3 regions of the Streptomyces sp. NPDC008092 genome follow, and region 3 is predicted to be linked to each of the others. Evidence: predicted binding sites of a transcription regulator. Region 3 holds the regulator's gene; each other region holds the start of a gene.

Region 1 (6,977 bases), on a different contig from region 3:
CTCAGGCAGTTGCGCGTCTCGCTCCTGATCACCCTCGGGTTCGAGGTCTACACCTCGCTGGGGGACCTCGTATCGGGACTGATAGAGGGGAACTTCCTCGCAGCCCTGGGCGACCGGGCCTCGGACGCACTCGTCATCTGCACCCTCGTCGCCGCCATCCACTCGGTGATCTACGGCGCGATGCGCTTCGGCCGGCCGGAGACCCGCGAGGCGCGGGGCGTCCGGGCCGGGATCGGGGTGCTGATGGCGCTCGACGTGGCCCCGCTGTTCGCGACGGGCCATGTCGTCCTGGCCCTCATCCCGCTCCTGGCCGCCGTCGGCGGCTGGGTCTGGGGGAGGGAACAGGGCTCGGAGGCGGACGCCGGGCGCTGGGGCGCCCTGGTCTTCGGCGTCCTGTCCCTGTTCGTGCAGGGCGTGGTCGCCCTGGTCATGAGCATCGCGGGGTGGCTGTGAGCGTCTCCGCGGACACCGGCGCCATGTGGGCCACCCTGCTGCTGCTCGCGGGCCTGCCCGCGATCGGGTACGCGCTCTTCACGAGGCTCACCGGCCGGGGGCGCGGCGGGGCCGCCCCCTGGCGGGTGCAGGACGACCCGACGACCTGGGCCGGGGCGGCCGCGGCGGCCGCGGGCCATGCGCTCGCCGCGGTCGCCGTGGTCGGCGAGTGGGGCAGGGTGTTCGGGTTCCTGTCGACGGCGTACGGCGGCGGGTGCATCGCCGGCGCCCTCGTCTACGTGTACGACACCTGGGTGCGCGGGGGCGAGCAGCGCCGGAGTGCGCTGCGCCCCGCGCTCCTGCTCGTGGTGGCGTACGCGTTCGCCCTCGGGTTCTTCGGCCGGATCGCCGGCTGACCCGAGGGCGAACGGCGGGGTCAGCTCAGGGTCTTGAGCGCCGCCGCGTCGTACGACGCGAGCTCGTCCGTGCGGCCGGCGAGGACCTTCGCCGCCCACTCGGGGTCCTGGAGCAGGGCACGGCCGACGGCGACCATGTCGTACTCGTCGCGCTCCAGGCTGTCGAGGAGGTCCTCGATGCCCCTGGTCGCGGAGCCCTCGCCCGCGAAGGCCCTGATGAAGTCGCCGTCGAGACCGACCGAGCCGACGGTGATGGTGGGCCGGCCGGTGAGCTTCTTGGTCCAGCCGGCCAGGTTCAGGTCGGAGCCGTCGAACTCGGGGAGCCAGTAGCGGCGGGTGGAGGCGTGGAAGACGTCGACGCCGGCGGCGGCCAGCGGGGTGAGGATCGCCTCCAGCTCCTCGGGGGTCTCGGCGAGGCGGGCGTCGTAGTTGTCGGACTTCCACTGCGAGTAGCGGAAGACGATCGGGAACTCCGGGGAGACCGAGTCGCGTACGGCGGCCACGATCTCCGCCGCGAACCGGGTGCGGGCGACCGGGTCGCCGCCGTAGGCGTCGGTGCGGCGGTTGGTGCCGGCCCACAGGAACTGGTCGAGCAGGTAGCCGTGGGCGCCGTGCAGCTCGACGCCGTCGAAGCCGATGCGCTCGGCGGCGGCCGCGGCCTCGGCGAACGCGCGGATGACGTCGTCCAGGTCCTGGGAGGTCATCGCCCGGCCCTCGCCCTCGGTGCCGTCCAGGCGGATGCCGGAGGGGCCGACGGCGGGGGCGTCCGCGTAGGGCGCCTGGCCCTGCTTGCGGACCATGCCGATGTGCCACAGCTGCGGGACGATCGTGCCGCCGGCCGCGTGCACCCCCTCGGCGACCTTCGCCCAGCCCGCCAGCTGCTCCTCGCCGTGGAACCGCGGGACGCGGCTGCTGCCCCCGGCCGAGTCGTGGCCGACGTACGTCCCCTCGGTGACGATCAGACCGACACCCGCGGCGGCCCGGCGGGAGTAGTACGAGACCACGTCCTCGCCGGGAACGCCGCCGGGGCTGAACTGGCGGGTCATCGGCGCCATCACGATCCGGTTGGGGACCGTGAGCCCGTTCAGGGCGATGGGACGGGAGAGGATCTCGGCCGCGCGGGAGGCGGAGGGCGTGGTGACGGTCACGTGGGGGGCTCCTCGTGAGTAGGTCGGGTGCCGGGGGTGGTGGCACCCGAGTGCGTAGACCGAACGGTATGTGCACGCGCATCGAGTGCACGCGTGTGCACAACGATCTGCCCGGACGCGCACATTCCCCGCTCCCGCGCCGAAGCCGTGTGACCCCCGCCACGGAGCCCCGTCCTCATCCGACGACACCCGCACCGGCGTCGTGGGAGCATCCGGGGATGCTGACGCTCGCCGACGATCTCGGCCACCTCTCCTATGCCGTCGACGGTGACGGACCGCCGGTCGTGCTCGTGCACGCCGGTGTGGCGGATCACCGCATGTGGGACGCGGTCGTGCCCGCCCTCGCGGCACGGCACACGGTCGTCCGGTACGACCTGCGCGGCTTCGGCGAGTCCGCGCCCCCGGCCGGGCCGTTCGGCGAGACCGACGACCTGCGCCGCCTCCTCGACCACCTCGGCCTGGCACGGGTCCGGCTGGTCGGCGCCTCCTGGGGCGGCCGGGTGGCCGTGGAATTCGCCCTCGCCCACCCGGACCGGGTGCACTCCCTGGCGCTGCTCGCCCCGCCCTGGCCGGGATACGACTGGTCCGCGGAGATGGTCGCGTACGACGAGGCCGAGACGGCGGCCCTGGCCGCGGGCGACCTGGACGCCGCGGTCCGGGTGAACCTGGACATGTGGCTGCGCGGGCCGGCCCGCGGGTGGCACGAGGTGGCCGCGGGACTGGCCGACGGACTCCGCGGACCGCTGCGGACGTCGCTGGTGAACCAGGACGTCGTGGGCAGGTACTCCCGGGGCACGACGGCCGGGGACATCGGCGCCGTCTCCGTCCCCACCCTGGTGGGGATCGGCAGGCTCGACGTCCCCGACTTCCAGGACATCGCCCGCCGGTACGCCGCCGGGATCCCCGACGCCACCCTGGTCGAGTTCGCCGCCGCCGCGCACCTCGTCGCGCTGGACGCACCCGCCGAACTCACCGCGGTACTGGAGCCGTTCCTCGCGCGCTGACCCGGCGGCCGGGACCGGGGCCCGGCCGGGTACGCCGAAGGGCGGCACCCCCTGCCGAACAGGGGGTACCGCCCTCGGTGCTGCGTCGGAACTGCCGAGCCGTCAGGCTCAGAAGTCCATGTCACCGCCCGGCATGCCGCCCGGAGCGGCCGCGGCGGCCTTCTCCGGCTTGTCGGCGATGACGGCCTCGGTGGTGAGGAACAGCGCGGCGATGGAGGCGGCGTTCTGCAGGGCAGAGCGCGTCACCTTCGCCGGGTCGATGATGCCCTCGGCGATCAGGTCGACGTACTCGCCGGTCGCGGCGTTGAGGCCGTGACCCGGGGTGAGGTTGCGGACCTTCTCCACCACGACGCCGCCTTCGAGGCCGGCGTTGACGGCGATCTGCTTCAGCGGGGCCTCGAGCGCGAGCTTCACGGCCTGTGCGCCGGTCGCCTCGTCACCGTCCAGCTCCAGCTTCTCGAACACCTGGGAGGCCTGCAGCAGGGCCACGCCACCACCGGCGACGATGCCCTCCTCGACGGCCGCCTTGGCGTTGCGCACGGCGTCCTCGATGCGGTGCTTGCGCTCCTTGAGCTCGACCTCGGTCGCGGCACCGGCCTTGATGACGGCGACGCCACCGGCGAGCTTCGCCAGGCGCTCCTGGAGCTTCTCGCGGTCGTAGTCCGAGTCGGACTGCTCGATCTCGGCGCGGATCTGGTTGACCCGGCCGGCGACCTGGTCGGACGAGCCGGCGCCGTCGACGATGGTGGTCTCGTCCTTGGTGATGACCACCTTGCGGGCCTTGCCCAGCAGGTCGAGGGTCGTGTTCTCCAGCTTGAGACCGACCTCCTCGGAGATGACCTCGCCGCCGGTGAGGATGGCGATGTCGTTCAGCATCGCCTTGCGGCGGTCGCCGAAGCCCGGGGCCTTGACCGCGACGGACTTGAAGGTGCCGCGGATCTTGTTGACGACCAGGGTCGACAGGGCCTCGCCCTCGACGTCCTCGGCGATGATCAGCAGCGGCTTGCCCGACTGCATGACCTTCTCCAGGAGCGGGAGCAGGTCCTTGACGGAGCCGATCTTCGAGTTGGCGATCAGGATGTACGGGTCGTCGAGGGACGCCTCCATACGCTCCATGTCGGTGGCGAAGTACGCCGAGATGTAGCCCTTGTCGAAGCGCATACCCTCGGTGAGCTCCAGCTCCAGACCGAAGGTCTGGGACTCCTCGACGGTGATGACGCCTTCCTTGCCGACCTTGTCCATGGCCTCGGCGATGAGCTCGCCGATCTGGGTGTCGGCGGCGGAGATGGAGGCCGTGGAGGCGATCTGCTCCTTGGTCTCGACGTCCTTCGCCTGCTCCAGGAGGGCACCGGAGACAGCCTCGACGGCCTTCTCGATACCGCGCTTCAGGGCCATCGGGTTGGCGCCGGCGGCGACGTTGCGCAGGCCTTCCTTGACCAGGGCCTGGGCGAGGACGGTCGCGGTGGTCGTACCGTCACCGGCGACGTCGTCCGTCTTCTTGGCGACTTCCTTGACCAGCTCGGCGCCGATCTTCTCGTACGGGTCCTCCAGCTCGATCTCCTTGGCGATGGACACACCATCGTTGGTGATCGTGGGGGCGCCCCACTTCTTCTCAAGGACGACGTTGCGGCCCTTGGGGCCGAGGGTGACCTTGACGGCGTCGGCGAGCTGGTTCATACCGCGCTCAAGGCCGCGCCGCGCCTCCTCGTCGAACGCGATGATCTTGGCCATGTGAAGTGGTCCCTCCAGGACTGGGGGTGAGTCTTCAGGACCGCGCCCGCGCCCGCGACGGACGGCTCGCCGACCCGTGGGTTCCTTGCCCCACCCGGCCCGCGGGCCTCACCGACCCGGTCCTTCGTTGTCACTCTCACCTTCAGAGTGCTAACGCCAATGATTAGCACTCGGCCTAGGCGAGTGCAAGCGGCTCTCGCGGACTGGGGGCGCGGGACACGAGGACCGGAGGGTCCGGGACATGCCGAAGGGCCCGTACCCCGGGAGGCACGGGCCCTTCGAACAAGTACAGAAGAACGTCGCTGTCAGTCGGCGCGTGCTTCAGCTGGTCGCCAGCCGGACCATGTCCGCCTGCGGCCCCTTCTGGCCCTGCGAGATCTCGAAATCGACCCGCTGGCCTTCTTCCAGGGTGCGGTAGCCGTCCATCTGAATCGCGCTGTAGTGGACGAAAACATCCGCACCACCGTCGACCGCGATGAAGCCGTACCCCTTCTCCGCGTTGAACCACTTGACGGTGCCCTGAGCCATGCCTAACTCCCCTATTACTGGCCCTTGCACAGATCCACACTTCGCGGATCCGGGTCAGACCTCACCCCCCATTGGTTGGGGGCGTGCGCCGGAACGCGTCGACCGCGGCTGAATGTATCTGTCCAACTGCCGTCTGCAACAGGTCAATCGGACGAGAATTCTGGACGGAAGGGGTCCGGAATGTAGCAAGAATTCGGCCGAATTCAGGGCAAGTCGGGCCCCGTAAAGGTCACAAAAGCCGCATATAACCCGCATACTTTGGCTACTTCTTGCCGGGCTCGCGGTATCGAATACGGGGCTCCCGACCTGGAGATCGGGACCGTGTTCCCCAACTGTACCGCGCTCAACCACACAGAATTGCCCCCTCCGCTTCTCTCACGGAGGGGGCAATCAGATGAACAGTCGGTGATCGGCGTTACCGAAGGTAATGTTCGGTCATTCGATCAGCCTGTCATGCAGGTCAGCAGGTCAGCCGCCGGCGACGGCCGGGATGATGGAGACGCCGGCGCCGTCCGGGGTGGCGGTCTCCAGGCCCTGCTCGAAGCGGACGTCGTCGTCGTTGACGTACACGTTGACGAACCGGCGCAGCTTGCCCTGGTCGTCGAGAACGCGTGCGGAGATCCCGGTGTGCTTCTTCTCCAGGTCCGAGATGACCTCGCCGAGGGTGGCCCCTTCGGCGGCGACTTCGGCCTGACCACCGGTGTAGGTGCGCAGGATGGTGGGGATGCGAACGGTGACGCTCACGTTTTTACCTCCGGTCTGGGCAACGCCCTAATTCTCGGGGGACTCAGGCGAGCCCGGCTTCGCGGAAAGACTCCAGATTCGGGCGAATGGTCGCGGTGAGCCCGGTTCCCGCAACCGCGTCCAGCGTCTTCAGTCCATCACCGGTGTTGAGTACAACGACCGACTTCGCCGGATCAATCAGCCCATTCTCAATGAGCTTTTTGGTGACTCCAACCGTCACCCCGCCGGCCGTTTCCGCGAAGATTCCCTCGGTCCGCGCAAGCAGCTTGATCGCGTCGACGACCTGTTCGTCGTTCACGTCCTCCACCGCACCGCCGGTACGCCGCGCGATGTCGAGCACGTACGGCCCGTCGGCCGGGTTGCCGATGGCGAGGGACTTGGCGATGGTGTTCGGCTTCTGCGGGCGGACCACGTCGTGGCCCTCCTTGTAGGCCACCGACACCGGCGAGCACCCCTCGGCCTGGGCACCGAAGATCTTGTACGGCCTGTCCTCGACCAGCCCGAGCTTGATCAGCTCCTGCAGACCCTTGTCGATCTTCGTGAGCTGCGAGCCGGAGGCGATCGGGATGACCAGCTGGTCCGGGATCCGCCAGCCGAGCTGCTCGCAGATCTCGTACGCCAGGGTCTTGGAGCCCTCCGCGTAGTACGGCCGCAGGTTGACGTTGACGAAGCCCCAGCCCTCGCCGGCCGGGTCGCCGATCAGCTCGGAGCAGAAACGGTTCACGTCGTCGTAGTTGCCCTCGATGCCGACGAGCTCGCCGCCGTAGATCGCGGCCATGACGATCTTGCCCTGCTCCAGGTCGTGCGGGATGAACACACAGGAGCGGAAGCCGGCCCGGGCGGCGGCGGCACCGACCGCGCCGGCCAGGTTGCCGGTGGACGAGCAGGAGAGGGTGGTGTAGCCGAAGGCGCGGGCGGCCTCGACGGCCTGGGCGACGACGCGGTCCTTGAAGGAGTGCGTCGGGTTGCCGGAG
Region 2 (6,977 bases), on a different contig from region 3:
GTTTCGGTGAGAACCTCACGACAAACGGGCTGAACGTGTCGGAGGCGCTGATCGGCGAGCGCTGGCGGATCGGTTCCGAGGTCGTACTGGAGGTCACCTCCGGGCGCATCCCGTGCCGTACTTTCCAGGGCCATCTGGGCGAGCGGGGATGGGTGAAGAGATTCACGCGGAAGGGTGCCAGCGGTGCCTACCTCCGGGTGATCGAACCGGGTGAGATCCGGGCCGGCGACCCCATCGAGATCATCCACCTGCCGGAGCACGGGGTGACGGCGGCGATGGAGTTCCGCGCGACCACCACCGAGCGGGAGCTGCTGCCCCGGCTGCTCGCGGCGGGCGCGGCCCTGCACCCGGAGGCGCTGGCGCAGGCCCGGAAGTACGTGGCGGCACAGTCGGCGGCAACAAGGGACTGAACGGCTGTCACGCGCAGGCCGTTCACCGGCGCTTCACCCTTAGGGAGAGCCGGTGCGCACAGCGGACGGCGTCCGTCCGGGTAACTACCCTTGGCCCATGACAACGGCTCTGATTACGGGATCGACCGCGGGGATCGGTGCCGCGTTCGCGCGGCGGCTGGCGGCCGACGGGCACAACCTCGTCCTGGTGGCCCGGGACACCAAGCGGCTGCACGAGCAGGCGACCGAGCTGCACGACCGGCACGGCATCGAGGCGGAGGTGCTCACCGCCGACCTCGCCGAGGACGCCGGCATCGAGTCGGTCGCCGCCCGGCTCGGCGACCGCCGCAACCCCGTCGACCTGCTGGTCAACAACGCCGGCTTCGGCAACAAGGGCCGTTATCTGGACGTCTCGATGGCCGACGAGCTGCGCATGCTCAAGGTGCACTGCGAGGCGGTGCTGCGGCTGACCTCGGCGGCGGCCGAGGCGATGCGCGAGCGCGGCCGCGGCGGTGTCGTGAACGTGGCGTCGGTGGCGGCGTTCGTGCCGCGCGGGACGTACGGCGCCTCCAAGGCGTGGGTCGTGCAGTTCACCCAGGGCGCGGCGCGCGACCTCGCGGGCAGCGGGGTGCGGCTGATGGCGCTGGCGCCGGGGTTCGTCCGTACGGAGTTCCACCAGCGGGCCGGGATGGGCACGGACAACATCCCGGGCTGGATGTGGCTGGACGCCGACAAACTGGTCGCGGCGGCGCTGGCCGACCTCGCGCGCGGGAAGACGCTGTCGGTCCCGGATCCCCGCTACAAGGTGCTCACGGGCCTGGCGAAGATGGCGCCCCGCGGGCTGGTGGGCGGCATCAGCGCGAAGACGGGCCGCAAGTACGGGCCGCAGTAGGGAGCCGGCCGGGACGCACCGGACAGACCGGAACACACCGGGACGGGGCCGGTGAGACGTTGGTGTCGTTCGGTCGCGCCCGCAGGGGGGCCGGAGGCGGTGTCATGACGTTCGTGCAGCTCATCGAGTGCAGGACCAGGCGGTTCGACGAGATGGACCGGCTGATGGACAGGTGGGTCGAGCAGACCAAGGGGAAGCGGACGGCGACGCACACGCTGGTCGGCAAGGACCGTACCGACGCCGAGCACGTCGTGGAGATCGTGGAGTTCCCGTCGTACGAGGAGGCGATGCGGAACTCGCACCTTCCGGAGACCGACAGGATCTTCCACGAGCTGCTCGCGCTCTGCGAGGGGACGCCGACGTTCACCGATCTCGACGTGGTGCGGGACGAGGGGCTGTACGCCGGCACCGCGCGGCGGTTCTTCGAGACGATCGCCGCGGCCGGCCCGCTGGCTCCGCTGGACGGCCTCATCACCGAGGACTACCACGACCACGATCCGGTCGAGGGCCAGGACACCATCGGCATGGACGCGATGCGGCGCAAGCTGGAGATGTGGCGGGGGGCCTTCGACTTCACGTTCCGCGTCGAGGACCAGATCGCCCAGGGCGACCGGGTGTGCACCAGGTGGCTGTGGACGGGGGTGTAGCAGGGGCCGTTCATGGGGGTCCCGAACACCGGTCGGCAGGCCACCATGGCCGGGACGACGGTCCACCGCTTCGACGCGGACGGGAAGCTGGCCGAGGGCTGGCTGCAGTACGACCGGATGGGACTGCTGGCGCAGCTGGGTGCGCTGGACGCGCTGGAGAACTAGGCCGACCATCGAAGTACCCGCGAGGGGCGAAGCCCCCGTTCCCGGCGGACGACCGGGAACGGGGGCTTCCTCAGAGACTGTTGCCTCAGTGCGAGTGGCCGTGCGAGTGGCCCGCGGCGGCGGCCTCTTCCTCTTCCTTCTTCTCGACGACCAGGGTCTCGGTCGTCAGGAGCAGGGAGGCGATGGAGGCGGCGTTCTCCAGGGCGGAGCGGGTGACCTTGACCGGGTCGATGACGCCGGCCTTGACCAGGTCGCCGTACTCGCCGGTGGCGGCGTTGAAGCCCTGGCCCTTCTCCAGCTCGGCGACCTTGGAGGTGATGACGTAGCCCTCCAGGCCGGCGTTCTCGGCGATCCAGCGCAGCGGCTCGACGACGGCGCGGCGGACGACGGCCACACCGGTCGCCTCGTCGCCCGTCTTGCCGAGACCGTCCTCCAGCACCTTCGCGGCGTGGACGAGCGCGGAGCCGCCACCGGAGACGATGCCCTCCTCGACCGCGGCGCGGGTCGCGGAGATGGCGTCCTCCAGACGGTGCTTCTTCTCCTTCAGCTCCACCTCGGTGGCGGCGCCGACCTTGATCACGCACACGCCGCCGGCCAGCTTCGCGAGGCGCTCCTGGAGCTTCTCGCGGTCCCAGTCGGAGTCGGTGTTCTCGATCTCGGCCTTGATCTGGGCGACGCGGCCGGTGACCGCACCGGAGTCACCGGCGCCGTCGACGACCGTGGTGTCGTCCTTGGTGACGGTGACGCGGCGGGCGGAGCCGAGCACGTCCAGGCCGACCTGGTCGAGCTTGAGGCCGACCTCCTCGGAGACGACCGTGGCGCCGGTGAGGATCGCCAGGTCCTCCAGCATCGCCTTGCGGCGGTCGCCGAAGCCGGGGGCCTTGACCGCGACCGCGTTGAAGGTGCCGCGGATCTTGTTGACGACCAGGGTCGACAGGGCCTCGCCGTCGACGTCCTCGGCGATGATCAGCAGCGGCTTCGAGGCGTTGGACTGGATGATCTTCTCGAGCAGCGGCAGCAGGTCCGCGATGGAGGAGACCTTGCCCTGGTTGATGAGGATGTAGGGGTCCTCCAGGACGGCTTCCATGCGCTCCTGGTCCGTCACGAAGTACGGCGACAGGTAGCCCTTGTCGAAGGCCATGCCCTCGGTGAAGTCCAGCTCCAGACCGAAGGTGTTGGACTCCTCGACGGTGATGACACCGTCCTTGCCGACCTTGTCCATGGCCTCGGCGATGAGCTCGCCGACCTGCGTGTCCTGGGCGGACAGCGCGGCGACGGCGGCGATGTCGGCCTTGTCGTCGATCGGGCGGGCGGTGGCGAGAAGGTCCTCGGAGACGGCGGCGACGGCCGCGTCGATGCCCTTCTTCAGGGCGGCCGGGGAGGCACCGGCGGCGACGTTCTTGAGGCCCTCGCGGACGAGCGCCTGGGCCAGCACGGTGGCGGTGGTCGTACCGTCACCCGCGATGTCGTTGGTCTTGGTCGCCACCTCCTTCACCAGCTGCGCGCCGAGGTTCTCGTACGGGTCCTCGATCTCGACCTCGCGGGCGATCGTGACGCCGTCGTTGGTGATGGTGGGGGCGCCGAACTTCTTGTCGATGACGACGTTGCGGCCCTTGGGGCCGATCGTCACCTTCACCGTGTCGGCAAGCTTGTTGACGCCGCGCTCAAGGGCGCGACGGGCGTCCTCGTCGAACTTCAGGATCTTCGCCATGGCAGCGGATGCCCTCTCGGAATTCTCGGGTGAACAAGACTGCGCCCCTGGCGCCCGGCTTCTTGGAGGATCGCGGGGGCCAGGGGCGCAGCTTCAAGCAGAGTGCTTGAGGTGTAAGTCGCAGGCTTACTTCTCGATGATCGCGAGCACGTCGCGAGCCGAGAGGACGAGGTACTCGTCGCCGTTGTACTTCACCTCGGTGCCGCCGTACTTGCTGTAGAGCACGACGTCGCCGACCTTGACGTCGAGCGGCAGGCGCTCGCCGTTCTCGAAACGGCCCGGGCCCACGGCGAGGACGGCGCCCTCCTGGGGCTTCTCCTTCGCGGTGTCCGGGATGACCAGGCCGGAGGCCGTGGTCTGCTCGGCGTCGAGCGGCTGGACCACGATGCGGTCCTCAAGCGGCTTGATGGCAACCTTGGAGCTGGCGGTCGTCACGATCCGACCTCCCCCTTCGGAGATCTCACGGGGTTAACTGTCTGAGGTGGCGACCAGGTCGATCCGTCGTCGCGGGTGCCGGACCTGCCCGTCGCGTTGTTGGCACTCTCATCTGCCGAGTGCCAGAGCCGAGACTATGACCGCGATTAGCACTCGGTCAAGCGGAGTGCCAATTGCGAGCGGCGCGGCGCCGGAATCGGCCCCTTCGGGCGTCACAGGGCGACGGCGGCGTGCATCTCCCAGACCAGGATCTCGGCCGGTTCCGAGGCTGCCACCCGGTGCCCGCCGGTGGCCGTGAAGCGCACGGCGTCCCCCTCGCCGAGCGCTCCGACGCCCTCCAGGTCCACCGCGCCGCGGGCGACGAACAGGTGCAGGTACGGGGCCTCGGGAAGGATCACCCGCCCGCCGGGGCGCAGCCGGGCCGCGTACAGCGCGGCGTGCCGGTTCCGGATCCGGATGGCGCTCGCGTCCTTGTGCCGGTCCATGCCGGACGCCACCGTGACCAGCCCGCCGGAGAGCAGCTCGGCGTCGATCTCCAGCTGTTCGTAGCCCGGGGTGACGCCGGCCTCGTCGGGGACGACCCACATCTGGACGAAGTGCACGGGGTCGGCGGGCGGCCGGCCCGCGGCCCGGTAGGAGTCGTTCTTCTCCGAGTGCAGGATGCCGGTGCCGGCGCTCATCCGCTGGGCCAGGCCCGGGTAGATCACGCCGGAGTGACCGCCGGAGTCCTGGTGGACCAGCGAGCCCCGGAGCACCCAGGTGACGATCTCCATGTCCCGGTGCGGGTGGGTCTCGAAGCCCGTGCCCGGCTGCACCAGGTCCTCGTTGTGGACCAGCAGCACCCCGTGGTGCGTGTTGGCCGGGTCGGGCCGGCGGGTGCCGAGGGAGAACGAGTGCTTCGAGTCGAGCCAGGACAGCCGGCTCGCGAGCCGCGCGTCACCGCGCCGCACCTCGACGCCGGGTACCAGTAGTGCGCCCATGCCGTGCCTCCAGCTCCACACAAGGACCCATTGACGTGAATATTCAAGTCAACATTGATGGTCGCGCCTGTATTTCCCGGCATGAAGCACCGTGAGCGACTTGACATGACTTGACGATTGAAGCGGGAGGATCGAGCGGTCCGAGTCGCTAGAGGTAGTCCTCAAGGCGGCCCACCGTCAGCCCGCCCGCCTGTACCCGGCGCAGCAGCCGGGCGGTGCGCTCCCTGAGGGTCGGGCCGAGGGCCTCGTCGGGGCCCACCAGGATGATGTCGCCGGGGCGGAGCTGTTTGTCGCCGGTCCGGTAGGTGATGCCGTCGGGGGTCGTCGCCGCCCGCCACAGGACCACCGCGGCGACTCCGCAGTCGTCCGCGGCGCGCAGGGTGGTGGTGTCGTAGGTGCCGTAGGGCGGGCGGAAGAGGCGGGGCCGGATGCCGAAGCGGGACTTCAGCTTCTCCTGCTGGCCGCAGATCTCGGCGCGCTGGCCGGCGTACGGCAGGCCGGGCATGGCCGGGTGGTCGAGGGTGTGGTTCTCGACGCTCGCGCCGACCGACTGGAGGCGGGCGAAGTGGCCGTAGCCGGGGCCGACCACGCTGTCGGTGAGGAACATGCTCACCGGAAGCCGCAGTTCGCGGACCATGTCGACGAAGCGGGGGTCCTTCTCGGCGCCGTCGTCGTAGGTCAGGAAGACCACCCGGTCGGAGGTGGGTACGTGGTCGACGACCGGGGGCAGGGCGGTGGGGAAGGACAGCGGGCGGAGCGGCGGGCGGGGCGCCGGGGCGAGGGGCTCGGTCAGGCCCCACCGGCGGTACGTCGGCTCGCCGGACGGGCCGTGCGGGTGCACCCGGTCGGCCGCCTTCCGGCCGAGCCGTTCGATGGGGTCGACGGACGGCGCGCAGGCGGACATCGTGCACGCGGACAGGACGAGGGCGGCGGCCAGGACGGCGGCCGTCGCCCTCGGTCGGCTCACAGGTAGTCCTCCAGGCGCGCCACCGCGTAGCCGTCGCGGGTGACCTTGTTCAGGAAGCGGCGCATGTCGTCGACCATGGTGCCGTCCCAGTCGTTCCGGCCCCGGAAGTGCGTGAGGACGATGTCACCGGGGTGCAGCGAGCGGTCCCACTCGCGGTACTCCCAGTGGTCGACGAAGACCTCCTCGTCCCAGATCGGCGCGTACTTGATGCCGCAGGCCTTGGCGGCGCGCAGGGTGTCGCCGTTGTAGTTGCCGTAGGGCGGCCGGAAGACGGTCGGCGCCTTGCCGAACTGCCTCTTCATGATGTCCTGCATGCCGCAGATCTCGTGCTTCTGCTCGTCGTAGGTCAGACCGGGCATGTAGGGGTGGGTGAGGGTGTGGTTGTTGACGGTGTGGCCCTCGGCCTGCATCCGGCGGAAGTAGCCGTAGTCGTCCTTGACCAGGTAGTTGCTGAGGAACGCGGTGTAGGGGATGTGCAGCTCGCTCATCATCCGCAGGAAGTCCGGGTCCTTCTCGGAGCCGTCGTCGATGGTGAGGAAGACGATCTTCTTCCTGGTCGGGACGGTGGTGAAGACCGGGGGCAGGTCGTCCTCCACCTGGCCGTCCACCTCGAAGCCGTCGCGAGCGGTGATCCTCGGCCTGTACTTCGGCGGCGCCGGGGGCCGCAGCGGGACCGCGTCCAGTCCCCAGCGCCGGGCGGCGGCGACCAGGGCGGCGTGGTCGTCGGGGGCGGCGGCGGCCCGATGGGCCTGCTGGCCCGCGGCGGGACGGACCCCGGCCTCGTCCCCCGG
Region 3 (6,977 bases):
TTCACGGTGACCCGTCAACGCCCGTTGAACGCGTCCTTCAGCCGGCTGAACAGCCCTTGCTGACCGGGCTGGAACTGCCCCGTCGGCCGCTCCTCCCCACGCAGCTTCGCCAGCTCGCGCAGCAACCGCTCCTGCTCGGGGTCCAGCTTCGTCGGAGTCGTCACCTCGACGTGGACGATCAGATCACCCCGCCCGCCACCGCGCAGATGCGTGACCCCACGCCCGTGCAGCGGAATCGACTGCCCGGACTGCGTACCCGGCCGGATGTCGACCTCCTCGAGACCGTCCAGCGTCTCCAGCGGCACCTTCGTACCGAGCGACGCCGCCGTCATCGGGATCGTCACCGTGCAGTGCAGATCGTCCCCGCGCCGCTGGAACGTCGAGTGCGGCAGCTCGTGGATCTCGACGTACAGGTCACCGGCGGGACCGCCGCCCGGCCCGACCTCACCCTCACCGGCGAGCTGGATCCGCGTGCCGTTGTCGACACCGGCCGGGATCTTCACGGTCAGCGTCCGCCGCGACCGCACCCGCCCGTCGCCCGCGCACTCGGGGCACGGCGTCGGCACGACCGTCCCGAAGCCCTGGCACTGCGGGCAGGGCCGCGAGGTCATGACCTGGCCGAGGAAGGACCGCGTCACCTGCGAGACCTCACCGCGGCCCCGGCACATGTCACACGTCTGGGCGGAAGTGCCCGGCGCCGCGCCCTCACCGTTGCAGGTGTTGCAGACGATCGCCGTGTCGACCTGGATGTCCTTGGTCGTGCCGAAGGCCGCCTCGTCGAGCTCGACCTCGATCCGGATCATCGCGTCCTGGCCGCGCCGGGTCCGCGAGCGCGGACCGCGCTGGGACGCCGTACCGAAGAACGCGTCCATGATGTCGGAGAAGTTCCCGAAGCCACCGGCCCCGAAGCCGCCCGCGCCCGCGCCGCCGCTCTGCGAGAGCGGATCCCCGCCGAGGTCGTAGACCTGCTTCTTCTGCGGGTCGGAGAGCACCTCGTAGGCGGCGTTGATCTCCTTGAACCGCTCCTGGGTCTTCGGGTCCGGGTTGACGTCCGGGTGCAGCTCGCGCGCGAGCCGACGGAAGGCCTTCTTGATCTCTTCCTGCGACGCGTCGCGGCGCACGCCGAGAACGGCGTAGTAGTCCGTGGCCACTTACGACTCCGCCAGGATCTGTCCGACGTACCGTGCCACCGCTCGTACCGCTCCCATCGTTCCCGGGTAATCCATGCGGGTCGGGCCGACCACGCCGAGTTTGGCGACTGCCTCGCCGCCCGAACCGTAGCCGACCGACACCACGGACGTGGAGTTGAGTCCCTCGTAGGCGTTCTCGTGACCGATGCGTACGGTCATGCCCGAATCACCGGCCTCGCCCATGAGTTTGAGGAGGACGACATGTTCCTCCAGTGCCTCCAGGACGGGCCGGATCATGAGGGGAAAGTCATGTCCGAAGCGGGTGAGATTGGCGGTGCCGCCGATCATCAGCCGCTCCTCGTTCTCCTCGACGAGCGTCTCCAGCAGGGTGGAGAGCACCGCCGAGACCGCGCCGCGGTCCTCGGCCTCGAAGGCTTCCGGCAGGTCCTCCACCAGCCGGGGCACGTCCGAGAACCGGCGTCCGGCGACCCGGCTGTTCAGCCGCGCCCGCAGGTCCGCCAGAGACGTTTCCCCGAAGGGTGCCGGGCAGTCGACCATCCGCTGCTCGACCCGTCCGGTGTCGGTGATCAGCACCAGCATCAGCCGGGCCGGAGCCAGCGACAGCAGTTCCACGTGCCGCACGGTCGACCGTGTCAGCGACGGGTACTGCACGACCGCCACCTGCCGGGTCAGCTGCGCCAGCAGCCGGACGGTCCGTGCGACCACGTCGTCGAGGTCGACGGCGCCGTCGAGGAAGTTCTGGATGGCCCGCCGCTCGGGCGCGCTCATCGGCTTGACGCCGGCCAGCTTGTCGACGAACAGCCGGTACCCCTTGTCGGTGGGGATCCGCCCCGCGCTGGTGTGCGGCTGGGCGATGAACCCCTCGTCCTCCAGGGCGGCCATGTCGTTGCGCACGGTCGCCGGGGAGACCCCGAGGTTGTGCCGTTCGGTCAGCGCCTTCGAGCCGACCGGTTCCTCGGTGCCGACATAGTCCTGGACGATGGCGCGCAATACCTGAAGCCTGCGTTCACTCAGCATCCAGCGCCACACCTCCAGAAAGTCGTCCCCGCGGCCTTTCGGTCCCTTCGGGCCTTTCGTCTGGCACTCTGCGAACGCGAGTGCCAGCATCCCCGGCCCAGTGTACGGCCGTGGGGTACTGACTGGGCAAGGTCGGTCGGGACCCATGGCGTTCTACGGCTAGCGTCGCGGCATGACGGTGACTTGGGAAGAGCTGGGCTGGGAGCGGGTGGCCGAAGGGGTCGGCCGGTGCCGGCTGCCGGGCTGGGACTGCACGGCGGGTCTGGTCCTGGGCGCGGGCTCGGCCCTGATGGTGGACGCCGGGTCGAGCCTGGCGGAGGGCGCACGGTTGCGCGTGGAGGCGCAGGCGCTGGCCGGCCGCCGTGTGACCCATCTCGCGCTCACCCATCCCCACTTCGACCACGTCTTCGGCGCGGCCGCCTTCGCGGGCGCGGACCTGTACGCGGCGGTGGGCACCGAGGCCGTCTTCGCGTACGACCACGAGGCGCTCCGCCTGGACGCGGTCCGCAACGGTCTCCCCGCCCCCGAGGCCGAGGAGGCGGCCGACGCCCTCCCTCTCCCCCGTCATCTGGTCTCCGGCGAGTGGACCCTCGACCTCGGCGACGGCCGCCAGGCCCTGCTGGCCAACGTGGGCCCCGGCCACACCGCCCACGATCTCGCCGTCCTGGTCCCCGGCGACCCCGAGGTGGTGTTCTGCGGCGACCTGGTGGAGGAGTCCGGTGATCCCCAGGCCGGCCCCGACGCCGTACCGTCCCGCTGGCCCGCGGCCCTGGACCGCCTCCTGTCGCTCGGCGGCGAGCGCGCCCGGTACGTCCCCGGTCACGGAGCGGTGGTCGACGCGGCATTCGTCCGGGCCCAGCGCGACGCCCTGGCGGCCCGTTTCGGCGTGTCGTAGGCGCACCCGTTCGGCTTCTCCTATCGTCATCCGAATGCGCCAGTACTCCGCCGACCTGACCCCGCCGTGGAAGAAGCCGAAGCCGGTGCCCGAGGTGGCCGCCGAGCCCGGTCTGGTGGTGGAGGAGCCCGGTACCGGTTTCTGCGGCGCGGTGATCCGCTGCGAGGCGGGCACGGTCACCCTGGAGGACCGCTTCGGCAAGCACCGGGTCTTCCCGCTGGAGCCGGGCGGCTTCCTCCTGGAGGGCCGGACCGTCACCCTCGTACGCCCCGCCTCGGCCGCCCCGGTACGCCCCTCCCGTACCGCCTCCGGTTCGGTCGCCGTCCCCGGCGCACGCGCGCGTGTCGCCCGCGCGGGCCGCATCTACGTGGAGGGCCGCCACGACGCGGAGCTGGTCGAGAAGGTCTGGGGCGACGACCTGCGCATCGAGGGCGTGGTGGTGGAGTACCTGGAGGGCGTCGACGACCTCCCCGCCATCGTGGCCGAATTCGCCCCCGGCCCGGACGCCCGCCTGGGCGTCCTCGTCGACCACCTGCTGCCCGGCACCAAGGAGTGGCGCATCGCCCGGTCGGTCACCAGCGACCACGCCCTGGTCGTCGGCCATCCGTACATCGACATCTGGGAGGCCGTGAAACCGTCGTCCCTGGGCATCGACTCCTGGCCCCGCGTCCCGCACGGCCAGGACTGGAAGACGGGCGTCTGCCGGGCGCTGGGCTGGCCCTCGGACAACACGGGCGCGGTATGGCAGGCGATCCTGGCTCGGGTGACCTCTTACAAGGACCTGGAGCCGGAACTGCTGGGACGGGTGGAGGAACTGATCGACTTTGTTACGGGTAGCGGTGGGGCCTGACTTTTTCGTAGGCAGCGAATTCGCTGGTGTCGAGTTCGATGCCCAGGGGCTCCAGCGGCGTGAGATCGCCGAACTTCGTGATGCGCTGGCGCCGGTAGTCTGAGTCGTCACCGGGGCCCGTCGGCTCAGTAAGCAGTACGCACTGGGCCATGACCGGGTCAATGATCAAGTAGGCAGGCACCTTAGCCGCCGCGTAGATCGATCGCTTAACGCAGTAGTCGCGCTCCACACTCGTTTTGGAAACGACTTCCACCAACAATGTGATGACTTCTGATGGCATCAGCCTGCCGTGGCCCGGCCCCGAGCCGCGCTCAAGCACCACGAGGTCCGGCTGCGGCTCACTGGTCTGTTCGAGCATGGCGACGTCCTGAGTCTGGAGGCGCCGCCACTGCCGACGGGGGATCTGGTCCACGACCGCTTCCACGATGTCGTTATGGGCCACATCCGGCCCCGCCATCATCACGATTTCCCCCCGAAGGAGCTCAACCTTGAATTCCTCGGGGAACTCAAAGTTCTCGAAGTACCGCATGATGTCGGTGGTCGTCGGTCGGTCATCCACAGCGGTCACTCCGCAGCCCTCCGGTTTCCGCCACCGTCAACTACGGCAGCGGACTACGAACCAGGTTAGGGACCGAACCGGCGTTCCGGGCGGATTCACTCGCCAGAGTGATCAGTCCACCAGATCCCGCACCACCGCATCCGCCAGCAACCGCCCCCGCAGCGTCAGCACAGCCCGCCCTTCGTCGTACGCACCGCTCTCCAGCAGCCCCTCCCCCAACGCGCGCCGCGAGGCCTTCAGGCCCTCCTCCCGCAAGAGCGAGAGCGGCACCCCCTCCCGCAGCCGCAGCTCCAGCAGGATCCGCTCGACCCGCCGGTCCTCGTCCGTCAGGACCTCCCGCCCGGCGCCCGGCGACCGCCCGGACGCCAGCGCCGCCGCGTACGCCCCCGGGTGCTTCACGTTCCACCACCGCACGCCCCCCACGTGCGAGTGCGCCCCCGGTCCGGCGCCCCACCAGTCGGCGCCCCGCCAGTACAGCTCGTTGTGCAGGCAGCGGCCCGCTTCCGAGGTGGCCCAGTTGGACACCTCGTACCAGTCGAAGCCCGCGCCCGCCAGCACCTCGTCGGCGATCAGGTAGCGGTCGGCGTGCACGTCGTCGTCGGTCATCGGGACCTCGCCGCGGCGGATCCGGCGCGCGAGCTGCGTGCCCTCCTCGACGATCAGCGCGTACGCCGACACGTGGTCGGGTCCGGCGCCGATCGCCGCGTCCAGGGAGGCCCGCCAGTCGTCGTCGGACTCGCCCGGGGTGCCGTAGATCAGGTCGAGGTTGACGTGCTCGAAGCCGGCCGCGCGGGCCTCCGCGACGCACGCCTCGGGGCGTCCGGGGGTGTGGGTGCGGTCGAGGACCCGCAGCACGTGCTGCCGTGCGCTCTGCATGCCGAAGGAGATCCGGTTGAAGCCGCCCTCCCGCAGCGCCGCCAGGTAGGCCGGGCCGACGGACTCCGGGTTCGCCTCGGTCGTGACCTCCGCGTCGGCCGCGAGCCCGAACTCGTCGCGGATCGCGCCCAGCATCCGTACCAGGTCGGCGGCGGCCAGCAGCGTCGGCGTACCGCCCCCGACGAACACGGTCCGCACCTCGCGCGGATCGTCGCCGAGGACCTTCCGCGCCAGCCTGACCTCGTCGATCAGGGTGTCCGCGTAGTTGTCGCGGGAGGCCAGCACACCGCCGGTGCCGCGCAGCTCGGTCGCCGTGTAGGTGTTGAAGTCGCAGTAGCCGCAGCGGGTCGCGCAGTAGGGGACGTGCAGGTAGAACCCGAGGGGGCGGGCGGCGGCACCGGCGAGCGCGGACGCGGGGAGCGCGCCGTCGTCGGGGACGGGCTCGCCGTCGGGGAGTGCGGAAGGCATGTCCCCCATTGTCCCGTACCGATTTCTTGTACGGCCTCGGTCACTCCGCCTGCAGGACGAGCAGCGCCAGGTCGTCCTCCGGCTGCCCGCCGCCGAACTCGTGGACGAGCCGTCTGATGCGCTCGGCGATCAGGTCGGCGTTCAGCCCCGCGCAGCCGGCCAGCGCCCGCGCCAGCCCGTCGCCGTCGTCGAACTGGCGGCTGCCGGAGCGCCGCTCGGTGACCCCGTCGGTCACGCACAGCAGGCTGTCGCCGGGCGCGAGCTCGATGGTCTCGCTGGTGTACGTCTCGTCCTCGACGACCCCGAGCAGCGTCTGCGGGCGGGCGGCGGTGCTGACCTCGCCGTCGGGGCCGAGGAGTAGCGGCAGCGGGTGCCCGGCGGAGGCGAGGGTGCAGCGGACGCCGCCGCCGTCGAGGGGCGTGAGCTCGCCGTAGAGGAGGGAGAGGAAACGGGTCTGCGGGCCGTCGCCGGGCGGCAGGGCGCGGCCGCCGGCGGCGACCAGGGCGCGGGCGGCGGCGTCGGCGGCCTCGGTGGCGTCGTCGAGGAGGAGCTGGTTGAGGCGGTCGAGGACGTCGGCGACCCGGTAGCCCTCCCGGGCCAGGAGCCGCAGCCAGGGCCGGGCGAGGCCGATCACGACGGCCGCCTCGGGGCCCTTGCCCTGGACGTCGCCGACGGCGAAGCACCAGCGGCCGTCGCCGGCCGGGAAGAGGTCGTAGAAGTCGCCGCTGGGACCGCCCTTGTCGCAGGGCTCGTAGACGAGCGCGCTGCGCACCCCCGGGATCTCCGCGACCGCGCCGGGCAGCAGCCCGCGCTGCAGGACGGCGCTGATGGTGGCCTGGCGGGCGTACTGGCGGGCCGCGCCGATGGCCAGGGCGACCCGGCGGCCGAAGTCCTCCACGAGGCCGGTGATCTCGTCGGGGATGCCGTCCGGGCCGGAGCGTCCGATGACGAGCGTGCCGAGCGGGCGGCCGCCGGCGATCAGCCGGTAGGCGAGCGCCGAGCCGTGGGTGCCCTGCGGGCCGAGGGCCGCGCCGGGCCAGGGGTACGGCTCGGGCCCGGACCGTAAGCCGCTCTGCGCGCACGGCGGGTCCTTCTGCAGGGCGTGCCGCAGCTCCTCGATGCGGTTCTCGCTGCCGTGCCAGACCCGGGCCAGCCGCGGGC

Evidence for each region. The regulator HrcA, encoded in region 3, represses chaperone genes, less so after heat shock. The targets are predictions, from matches to a motif close to TTNGCACTCNGNNNNNCNGAGTGCNAA.
Region 1: groL (chaperonin GroEL) is a predicted target of HrcA. The motif match lies at 4,895-4,921, and genes of this name have one in related genera.
Region 2: groES (co-chaperone GroES) is a predicted target of HrcA. The motif match lies at 4,386-4,412, and genes of this name have one in related genera.

What each region holds. Positions count from the first base shown of each region.
Region 1 covers NZ_JBIBHY010000005.1:568,567-575,543, forward strand. Annotated here, with positions in the region: gene ACFZB3_RS18990 (hypothetical protein) at 1-453, shown strand, start outside; gene ACFZB3_RS18995 (hypothetical protein) at 444-848, shown strand; gene ACFZB3_RS19000 (NADH:flavin oxidoreductase) at 869-1,996, opposite strand; gene ACFZB3_RS19005 (alpha/beta fold hydrolase) at 2,215-3,000, shown strand; gene groL (chaperonin GroEL) at 3,109-4,731, opposite strand; gene ACFZB3_RS19015 (cold-shock protein) at 5,053-5,259, opposite strand; gene ACFZB3_RS19020 (ubiquitin-like small modifier protein 1) at 5,728-6,003, opposite strand; gene thrC (threonine synthase) at 6,047-6,977, opposite strand, start outside.
Region 2 covers NZ_JBIBHY010000003.1:388,691-395,667, reverse strand. Annotated here, with positions in the region: gene ACFZB3_RS11100 (MOSC domain-containing protein) at 1-410, shown strand, start outside; gene ACFZB3_RS11095 (SDR family NAD(P)-dependent oxidoreductase) at 508-1,281, shown strand; partial or broken gene ACFZB3_RS11090 (ester cyclase) at 1,386-2,093, shown strand; gene groL (chaperonin GroEL) at 2,179-3,804, opposite strand; gene groES (co-chaperone GroES) at 3,931-4,239, opposite strand; gene ACFZB3_RS11075 (pirin family protein) at 4,452-5,219, opposite strand; gene ACFZB3_RS11070 (polysaccharide deacetylase family protein) at 5,368-6,186, opposite strand; gene ACFZB3_RS11065 (polysaccharide deacetylase family protein) at 6,183-6,977, opposite strand, start outside.
Region 3 covers NZ_JBIBHY010000004.1:200,045-207,021, forward strand. Annotated here, with positions in the region: gene dnaJ (molecular chaperone DnaJ) at 15-1,151, opposite strand; gene hrcA (heat-inducible transcriptional repressor HrcA) at 1,152-2,168, opposite strand; gene ACFZB3_RS13955 (MBL fold metallo-hydrolase) at 2,341-3,063, shown strand; gene ACFZB3_RS13960 (DUF3097 family protein) at 3,098-3,913, shown strand; gene ACFZB3_RS13965 (Uma2 family endonuclease) at 3,891-4,481, opposite strand; gene hemW (radical SAM family heme chaperone HemW) at 4,584-5,816, opposite strand; gene ACFZB3_RS13975 (SpoIIE family protein phosphatase) at 5,857-6,977, opposite strand, start outside.